DNA from 3 places in the Synechococcus sp. A10-1-5-1 genome. Region 2 is predicted to be linked to each of the others. Evidence: predicted binding sites of a transcription regulator. Region 2 holds the regulator's gene; each other region holds the start of a gene.
The links. Region 2 encodes NtcA, which controls nitrogen genes in cyanobacteria. Its sites were predicted from a motif close to GTANCNNNNGNTAC; they were not measured.
Positions count from the first base shown of each region.

Region 1: MY494_RS06000 (DUF4278 domain-containing protein) is a predicted target of NtcA. The motif match lies at 2,040-2,053, and genes of this name have one in related genera.
Region 3: MY494_RS08860 (molybdenum cofactor guanylyltransferase) is a predicted target of NtcA. The motif match lies at 1,361-1,374, and genes of this name have one in related genera.

Region 1 covers NZ_CP096032.1:1,103,767-1,107,031, reverse strand. The annotation lists gene MY494_RS06025 (glycosyltransferase family 2 protein) at 1-426, shown strand, start outside; gene MY494_RS06020 (HEAT repeat domain-containing protein) at 384-860, opposite strand; gene MY494_RS06015 (photosystem I reaction center subunit VIII) at 973-1,089, shown strand; gene MY494_RS06010 (photosystem I reaction center subunit XI) at 1,134-1,625, shown strand; gene MY494_RS06005 (hypothetical protein) at 1,750-1,971, shown strand; gene MY494_RS06000 (DUF4278 domain-containing protein) at 2,080-2,247, shown strand; gene MY494_RS05995 (mechanosensitive ion channel family protein) at 2,444-3,265, shown strand, end outside.
Region 2 covers NZ_CP096032.1:1,278,527-1,281,791, forward strand. The annotation lists gene MY494_RS07025 (cob(I)yrinic acid a,c-diamide adenosyltransferase) at 1-486, opposite strand, end outside; gene rph (ribonuclease PH) at 604-1,338, shown strand; gene ntcA (global nitrogen regulator NtcA) at 1,404-2,144, shown strand; gene MY494_RS07040 (DUF3084 domain-containing protein) at 2,220-3,265, shown strand, end outside.
Region 3 covers NZ_CP096032.1:1,652,063-1,655,327, reverse strand. The annotation lists gene MY494_RS08865 (NarK family nitrate/nitrite MFS transporter) at 1-1,141, opposite strand, end outside; gene MY494_RS08860 (molybdenum cofactor guanylyltransferase) at 1,410-1,997, shown strand; gene moaA (GTP 3',8-cyclase MoaA) at 1,994-3,022, shown strand; gene MY494_RS08850 (sulfite exporter TauE/SafE family protein) at 3,019-3,265, opposite strand, start outside.

The DNA.
Region 1 (3,265 bases), 170 kb from region 2:
TTCCTGCCCGCCTTGGCCTTCATTGAGGGCGCGCGGATCGCGGAGGTGAAGGTGAACCACAACGCCCGGCAGTTCGGCCAGAGCAAGTACGGGATCGATCGCACCTTTCGGGTGCTGATGGATCTGTTCACCGTCTGGTTCATGAAGCGCTTCTTGACCAGGCCGATGTACGTCTTCGGCTTCGGGGGCCTCAGCGCGATGGCCATCGGCGCGCTCCTGAGCGCCTATCTGCTCATGGTGAAGTTGGGGGGCGCAGAGATCGGCAACAGGCCTTTGCTCTTGGTGGCCGTCTTGGCCCTCATTACCGGGGTGCAGCTCTTCTGCTTTGGCTTGCTTTCAGAGGTGCAGATGCGCACTTATCACGAGAGCCAGGGCCGCCCGATCTATCGCATCCGGGAGACGTTGCGCGGCAGTTTGAGCGGTTGAGCCACGGCGACTGGAGCGCTGCTGCGGCCGCGGAAGTTGGTCATGGCTTCAGCGGCGAGCTGGGCAACAACCTGATCGGCATCGCGCAGGCCGCGGCGAATTAGCGGCAGGGCCTCGCGGTGGCGCCAGAGCTGGCAGATCGCCATGGCGGTGCGGCGCTGCTCACCACCTGCGCGGAACTGCTGCTCGAGTTGCTTCAGCAGCTCCCCGCGGCCGCGGCGATCGCTGGCTGCCGGAAGCACAACCATGGCGCTGCCCGCCTGAGTTGTGGAGTCGTTCCCGCCACCAGGGATGACCAATTCCATTTGGCCGCGGTTCAGGGCCGCAATGGCGGAAGCATCGGTGGAGCGCAGGATGTTGCGCTTGGGCCGGCCCAGGACCCAGCAGGCCGCCACGACACCTGCGAGAACGATTCCGGTGAGGGCCTGGGTCATGGCTCGGCGCGGCTGGTTGGTCTGAACTTTTATGTCGCCCCTGGAGGCCCCGAAGAGCAGCTCCGGCAGGGCTCCTTACAGTGCCGAACGGTAGCTGTATTGGCCCACGCTGATGACCGGAGACTTCGTCGCCGCCTGGATGCCCTCGGTGTTCGTGCCCCTTGTCGGGATCCTGGCTCCTGCTGTGGCCATGGCCCTGCTGTTCAACGTGATCGAAGCCCGCGACTGAGTTGTCGCCGCTTTATTCCCGAGCCACCTGACGTTCTTCCCCCGATGACCGTGACCCCCGTGGCCGACCCCTGCGTCGGCAATCTGGCCACTCCCGTCAACAGCAGCTACTTCAGCCGCGCTTTCCTGGGCGCGCTGCCTGCTTATCGCCCCGCCCTCTCTCCCAACCGTCGCGGTCTGGAAGTGGGTATGGCCCATGGCTTTTTCCTTTACGGCCCCTTCACCATCTGCGGCCCCCTGCGCGCCACCGAGTACGCCAGCACCGCTGGTCTGCTGGCTGCCGTTGGTCTGGTCTCGATCCTGACGGTCTGCCTCTCGATTTACGGCACCGCTGGCCGCGGCCCCAACGTGCAGCCGGCTGACGCCACCATCGACAACCCACCTGCTGACCTGTTCACCAAGGCTGGCTGGGCTGAATTCGCTAGCGGTTTCTGGCTCGGCGGTTGCGGCGGTGCTGCCTTCGCTTGGTTCCTGGCTGGAACCACCATCGTGGCTCCCCTGGTGAAGATTGCCGGTGGCGTCTGGAGCGTCGGCTGAGCCCAGCCCGATCCACGTCCATTCACTCTTTGCCCGCCAGATCCCTTGGGGTCCGGCGGGCTTTTTGATGCCTTGCCGTTCGTTGGGGCCATGGCTATCGAGTCAGTAGAGCTGTGGTGCTGTGATGACGCGTTGGCCTGCTTTGGTTCTTGCGGCGACCCTCTCGGCTCTGCCTGGTACAGCGATGGCTGAGCCCCTGCCGCCGCCGATCGGTCCACTTCCTTCTTCCGATCAGACCGATCAGGGTTATCCAGGGGATGTGGAGAACGCCCTGAGTGATTTCACGCGTTTTCAGTGCGATTTGCTGTTCTTTCTGACCCCACGGCAGAACTGCCCAAGCGATTAAGCATCGAAATCTGCGTTGTGTAATCGCCTGAACGACACGCCTGGTTTCGACGCGGCTAAAACAGTGCTGTAGCAACAGCTACAAAACGTTCACCTCGGCACCTTTTGGTTGCCTGAGGCGCAGTTCGATCCAGGCCATGGAACGGGGACCTGGGCTGACTCCGAGGAACTACCCATGACCCTCACCTATCGCGGCCAGAAGTACCAGCAGAACAAAGAGGCTGTCTCTTCCAAGCATCCTCAGCTGAACTACCGAGGCCTCAAGTACGTCAAGTGATTCCCGCTTGATTTAAATCCTTCTAGCCCCGCACTTGCGGGGCTTTTTGTGTCAACTGAGTCGGTAGTGGTGAGAGGATGAGCGGCTCTTTTTCGTGCTGCTACGCAGCCCGTTCATGCCGCAGCTGATGGCGTTCCGGCGAGGCCTTCTCCGGGGGCTTCTGGTTCTTTTGGTTGGGGCGTTATGGCTTGTTGGCTTGGTCCAGGTTCAGGCTGCTGAAGTCCTGGAGAAACCCGCGATTCCCGGTTGCAGTCCAGATCCTCAGGTCATTGCGTTGGCTGGTGAGCCGGTGCTTGAAGTCCGCCGGCCTCCCGCTGGGGAGTCCTTGCGCGCCTATGGCGAGCGTCAGGAGGAAGCCCTGCTGGAGATTGCCAAGGACTACGCGCTGCAGCCGTCCCGGCTCCAGCGTTGGGAGGATGAGCCGTTCTCGATCATTGGCTTCAAGCAGCCTGGGCTTGAACCCCGGGCGGTGATCGCGGTTGATGACAAACAGGCCCGTTGTTTTGAACTGAGTCGCGAGGAGCTATCTGGTCGTTATCTCACGGCCCTGCAACTGGCGATTCGCCAATACCGGGTCAATCACTCGCTGACCTCCTGGTTGAAAGCCACGGCACTCGCGGCGCTCTTCCTGGGTTTGTACTTGGGCTGGATCCGCCTCCAAAGCGCGGCCAATCGACAACTCCGTGCCCAGGTGGATCGCGGAGCGATGTTCGGGGTGCCGTTCAGGCGCTTGAAGCGGTTCCCTCTACCGATCGGGGCGGAGCGACTGAAGGCGCTGTTGCAGCAGATCAGGCAGGTGGTGCACTGGTCCCTGCTGGCTCTGGTCACCTACCTACTGGTGCCGCTTTTGCTCGCCTTCTTCCCGCCAACGATGGCAATGTCGAAGGGGCTGCGCGGTCAGATCCTCCAGTTCATCGGTGGGGTTCTTGATGGCGTGGTTGAGGCGATCCCTGGTCTGGTTTCCGTCGGTTTGATTTTGGGGATCACGTTTGTCCTGGTCCGGTTGAGCGGGGCTTGG
Region 2 (3,265 bases):
CAGAGCAGAGACCACTTCCACCTCAGTCAGATAGCCCAACTCCACCGCCAGACCGAGCTCATCAAGCACGAGCTGATCGAGCTGACCACCCAGGAACTGCTCCCGGGTGTACTCCCAGATCTCCCTCACGGCCTCCACATCCGCCTGCGACGCAGGCGTGGGCTCCGCCAAGCAACCCGCCACCGCTGGCCTGAGCCACTGCAGACGGCCACAGAGCCAGACGCTGCGCTCGAGGCCTTGATCGACGCCACCTTTGAGAAACTGGCTGACCAGGACACGGCTGCCCAGTCCTGCACTGCGCAAGGCCTGACTGAACACCCCGCTGAAGCTGCCGCGGAACGGCGCTGTGTGCACCTGGAGTTGCCCCTCCTGCTGGGCCGCCAGACGAACGCTGCGGGAAGGAGCAGACGCTGGAATCGAGGCCAGCGGGCGCAGGTGTCCAGCACGGGGCGTAGCGCTGGGAGTGGCTGCAAGGCTGGCCGTCATCGATTGCATGGCTGCCGCTTGGGATCCTGAATGTAGCGGCGTTAGGCCGTCCGGCAAGCAACAAGCACTACCTGTAGTGCAAACACCCGTACCATCAAGACACTGAGTCAGCCCGCAATGAGCAGCACCCAACCTCGGCGGGACGGCCGCGGCGCCATGGATCTGCGCAGCACTCGCTTCGACTGGGATCCGATGGGGTTTGCCCTGAGCTCAGTCACGGTTCACACGGGTCGAACCGCCGTGATCTGCAGCGTTTGCCTCGAGGAAGGCGTCCCGAAATGGCGAAAAGGCTCAGGCAAAGGCTGGCTAAGTGCCGACTACAGACTGCTGCCGGCCAGCACCCCCAGCCGCCAGCCAAGGGAGCTGATGAAGCTGAGCGGCCGCACCCAGGAAATTCAACGCCTGATTGGCCGCAGCCTCAGGGCCTGCCTCGATCTCGAGGCTCTGGGCGAGAGGACGCTGCAGGTCGATTGCGACGTTCTGCAGGCAGACGCCGGGACCCGCACGGCCTCCATTACTGGAGCCTGGGCCGCCTTGGCCCTGGGACTGCGCCGGCTCGAGCAGCGGGGGGTACTGGAGCGCTCTCCCCTAATCGGCCAGGTGGCAGCGGTCTCGGTTGGCCTGGTCGATGGGAACGCGCTACTGGATCTGGACTACAGCGAAGACAGCCGAGCCGAGGTGGATTTGAACGTGGTGATGAATCAAGAGCAGCATTTGCTCGAAATTCAGGGCACCGCAGAGGGCGCACCCTTCAGTCGCCAACAGCTTTCTACCCTGGTTGACCTGGCCGAAGCTGGAATCCAGCGCCTTCTGAGCGCTCAGAGCCAGGCCTTGGCAGAAGCCCCGAATTAGTTTCAATGGCTACATGGCTGCCCTGGACTGATCCGTAGGTTCCAAAACACATCAGTCGCGCTGACATGGTTGTGGCCACGCAAGGATTCAGCCGCTACTCCCCTAGCCCCACTACCGGTACGTCCGTGATCGCACCGATCGCGGGCAGTCCGCTACCGCCTAATGCAACGCTCCTGGATGTGATCCGGGGCCTCAGCGGCAGCACGACGGAAATCGTCGAGCGCGGCAAAACGATCTTTTTCCCTGGGGATCCAGCCGAGAAGGTCTACCTCCTCAAACGCGGAGCAGTCCGCCTCTCCCGCGTGTACGAATCGGGCGAGGAGATCACGGTGGCGCTCCTGAGGGAAAACAGCCTGTTCGGGGTGCTCTCCCTGCTGACCGGCCAGCGCTCGGATCGCTTCTATCACTCCATTGCTTTCACCCGCGTCGAGCTGGTGACAGCCCCCGCCACCTCGGTGCGGAAGGCCATTGAGCAAGACCCCGCGGTGGGCCTGCTGCTGCTGCAGGGCCTGTCCTCTCGGATCCTGCAAACCGAGACCATGATCGAAACCCTCACCCACCGCGACATGTCCTCGCGACTGGTGAGTTTCCTGCTGGTGCTCTGCCGCGACTTTGGGGTTCCCAGCAGCGAAGGCATCACGATCGACCTGCGTCTCTCCCACCAGGCCATCGCCGAAGCGATTGGATCCACCCGGGTCACCATCACACGCCTGCTGGGTGACTTACGCAACGACGGTCTGGTGCAAATCGATCGCAAGAAAATCACCGTTTTCGATCCCTTGGCCCTCGCCAAACGCTTCAGCTAAACGGCTGAACTGGTGGCTGATCCCAGCTGATTTCCCACCGCCTGCAACCGATACTGACCGTCGTCGCCCAACGTCGTGTCCGGCTGGATCCTCATCCTGGCGCTGCTCATCCTCGGGGGAGTGCTCTCCACCCTGGGAGATCGCTTGGGATCCAAGGTCGGCAAGGCGCGTCTGAGCTTGTTTCGGCTGCGGCCCAAGAAGACGGCCGTGGTCATCACGGTCCTGACCGGCAGCTTGATCAGCGCGATCTCGCTCGGTCTGATGCTGCTCGTCAGTGATCGCCTGCGCACGGGGCTGTTCGAACTCGATCAGATCGAGCAGCGCTTGCGGGACAGCCGCAACGACTTGGCACAGAGCCGCACTGCCCTTCTCAGTGCAGAGAAGGAACGCAGCGAGGCCCAAAGCCAACTCAAGGTGGTGGCCCAGCAGGCCAGCCGACTCCAACGGGAACTGGCCCCGCTGATGGAGCAACGCCGGCAACTGGAAGCCGAGCGCGATCGCCTCAGCCGCGACATCGCGGCCAAGGATGCAGACCTGCAACGCAACCGCTCTGAGCTCGCCAAGCTGAACAGCAAGATCAAGAGCAGCAGCCAAGAACTGGAGCGCCTCGAGCGCAATCTGATTGCCCTACGGCAAGGCGATGTGGTGATCAGCAGCGGCCAACTCCTCGAGGTCGCCAAGGTGCGAATCGAGAAACCCAGCCAGGCCAGGGAGGTGATTCACGCGCTGCTGCAACGCACGAATCTGAACGTCTACCAACGGGTGCTGCCCGGGGAGACACCCAACCGCCAAATCCTCCTGGTCCCGCGCAGCGACATCAGCAAATTGGAGACGACCCTCAGCAAGAGAGGTGAGTGGGTGGTCAGTCTGATCTCGGCCGCCAACGTGCTCAAGGGCGAGCGTCAGGTGGTGGCTTTCCCGGATGTCAGGCCCAACAAGCGGGTCGTTCGCAGCGGTGAGCAACTGGCCACCACCGTCCTGGAGATCGATGAACGATCACCAGATCAGGTGCGCAGCCGCCTCAACCTGCTCCTAGCCGCGGCCTTCACCCGCGCCCAACGCCAAGGGGCTCTAGCCAATGGCCTCCAATTCGACCCGGCGCGCCTCAGCCAACTGGCCGA
Region 3 (3,265 bases), 370 kb from region 2:
AACCAATGCCCAGGCCACCGGTGAGGAAGGCCATGGTGTTTTTGCGGCTACCGAGCTTGTCGGAAATCAGGCCGCCACCGGGGCGAGCCACCAAGTTCACAAAGGCAAAACAGGACGCCAGGATGCCGGCAGTTGCCTTCGGAAGATCAAACGTGGTCTCAAAGAATGTCGGCAGCATGGAGACAACCGCCAACTCAGATCCGAAGTTCACGATGTAGGTGAGCTCCAGAATGGCGACCTGCTTGAACTCGTAGCGGTCGTCCTTGGGGTATTGCTTAACGCCGTTGATCAGGTCGCGGTTGGTGCGAATAATGCCCCAGGTCTGGAAGCCAAACCAAACGAGAACTGCGAGGAGCGCCAGGGGATAGGTGCCGGCGTTCAGGAAGCCAACCTTTTGCAGGCGCCAGCAGAGCACGCAGAGAATGGCCGCGAAGGGAACATTCATGCCCAGCAGGCCCCAGAAGTCCCGCATGGAGGTCACTTCAAGACCAGCGGACTTAGCGGGCTTTTGGTAGGTCTTTCCCGGGGGAGTATCGGTGACGTTAAAGAAGTAGATCACCCCGTAGACGGCCGAAATAATGCCGGTCAGAGCAATTGCTCCACGCCAATTCAAGATGGCGCCAGTGGGGAGCTCGAAGCCACCTGAGAAGGAGAGGAAGCCAGCCAGGGCGACGAGAGTCAGTGCGGAGAAGGCCGAGCCAAAGTTGCCCCAACCGCCGTAGATCCCTTCCGCCAGACCGATCTCTTTGGGCGGAAACCATTCAGCCACCATGCGGATACCGATCACAAAGCCGGCACCAACAATGGAGAGCAGCAGGCGAGCAACCACCAGCTGATTGAAGTCCTGCGCTGATGCAAACAGCAGACAGGGAATCACCGAGAAGACAAGAATGCCCGAATAGGTCTTACGGGGACCGAACTTGTCCAGCAGCATGCCAATCAGCACGCGAGCGGGAATCGTGAGTGCAACGTTGCAGATCGCAACGGTACGAATTTGACCTAGGTCAAGGCCAAGGTCGGCCTTAACGGTTGTCGCTAGAGGAGCAAGGTTGAACCAGACGACAAACGTCAGGAAGAAGGCGAACCAGGTGAGATGAAGAGTGCGATATCTCCCCTGGAGCGACCAAAGATCGCTAAGCATGGAGGACAGGGACAGTGGGATGAGCCCAGGCCTTCAAAAAAGCAGCGACCAGGGGGACAGCGCATCAAGCGCTGAAGAGATTGGACCACTCGCCACCTACTGACTCGGGTAACGACAGTTACCAAAGAGCAACTCGACCGCAAAGCAGGGCGCGGCCTAATGAGAGGAATTAATGGCACTTATCACTTATCCCGCAGGTAGTAGTTCAAGGCCTGTTTTGTAGCAACAGCGACGCTTCCAGGGGTTCCTGGGGTTACATCGTGCAGCGATGACTCCGATGCGGCTCCAGGGAGCAGTGCTCTGCGGCGGCGCCAGCCGGCGGATGGGCCAGGACAAAGCAGCCCTCCCCCACCCCAACGGCGGGAGCTGGCTGTCGCGTGCCGCTGAACTCCTAAGCCAGGTCTGCCCCTCCGTGGCGGTCTGCAGCCAAGACAGCAGCCATGCCGACCTGATCGCCGGGCTCGAGCGTGTTGCACTGGCCCTGGAGCCCGCACCCGCCCAAGGCCCCCTCCACGCCCTGCAGCTGGTCCTTCCCAGGGGCAGCGACAGCGCCCTGCTGGTGGTGCCGGTGGATATGCCCCAGCTCAACCGAAGAACACTGGACTCATTGATCGAGCACTGGAGGCGCTCCCCCAGCCAGGCCGCCGTTGCCCATGACGGCGAGCGGCTGCAGCCCCTGCTGGGGATCTATCCCGGTGGACCCGAGCAACGCAACGGCCTGGCCGAGGTCCTGGCCAGCGGAGAGCGGCGCTGGCAGGCCTGGCTCGCCACCATCCCCCATCAAGCTGTAGTGCTCCCAGCCCAGCCGCTGATCAATGCGAACACCCCGGCCGAGCGCGCCAGGCTGATGGCATGAGCGCAGGCACCGCCACCGATCAACTCCAGCGTCCCCTCGGAGTCCTGCGGCTCTCCCTGACGGCGCGCTGCAACCTGGCGTGCCCCTACTGCCAGCCCGACGGCCAAGAACCCGCCGACAGGCTGAGCACCGAGCAGCGGCTGCGGGTGATCGAAGCGGCCTGCAGCCTGGGGGTCAGCAGCCTGCGCCTCACCGGCGGAGAACCTCTGTTGGCACCCGATCTCGACGACCTGCTCGAGGCGATCGACCAGGGCCGCCGGGAAACAGGCAGCCCCCTCAGCGCCCTGAAGGACATCGCGCTGACGACCAATGGCGTCCTGCTCAGCCCAGCCCGCGCCCTGCGGCTGCGGCAAGCCGGGCTGCAACGCCTGACCATCAGCCTCGATGCCGTCGACCCTGAGCGGGTGGGGGAGATGAGTGGCCGGCCGCAGCAGGGGGAGCAGCTTTTGGAGCAGGTCCTGGCGGCCATCGCCGCGGCCAAGGCCGCTGGATTTGATCCAGCCGCAGGGGCGCTGAAGCTCAACAGCGTGATCCAACGCGGGCGCAACGACGATCAACTGCTCCCCCTCGCCGCCCTCGCCCGAGAGCACGGCCTGGAGTTGCGGCTGATCGAAACCATGGATGTGGGCAACCGCAATGGCTGGTCCCCCGAGGACGTCGTCCCCGCCGCGGACATGCTCCAACGCCTCAGCCGCCACTGGCCCCTGGAGCCCCTCGGGCGGGCCGCCCATGGCACCGCCAGCCGCTGGCGTTACCGCGATTGCAACGGCTCGGTCGCCGTCGTGGCCTCGATCAGCCAACCCTTCTGCGGCGATTGCAACCGGCTGCGGGTCACCGCCAATGGCATGGCCTACACCTGCCTGTTTGCCTCCGAAGGCCAAGACCTCAAGCCTTGGCTGCAAAGCCCAAGCGAGCTACGGCTCGCGATGGGCCAGCTCTGGCGTCAGCGCCAGGACCGCTACAGCGAAGAGCGCTCGTCCCGCGCGGGACAGCCCAAAGCGGAGATGGCCTACCTGGGGGGCTAGGGCAAGGGCAAGAGGCCGGACAACTTCAGGCTGGCCAGCAGCAGCACCAGCGCCAACAGACGGCGAATCCAGACCTCTTGAAAACGGCGACTGCCGCACCAACTCCCCAGGGCTCCCGCCAAGGCCACGAGCGGCAAAGGGGCCAGCAAGAGCGGAGCGGGAGGCAGGACTGAAGCGCCATAGCTCAGCAACCAACCACTGAGCCCCGCCAAGGAATTGCACCAAATAAAGGCCGAGGACACC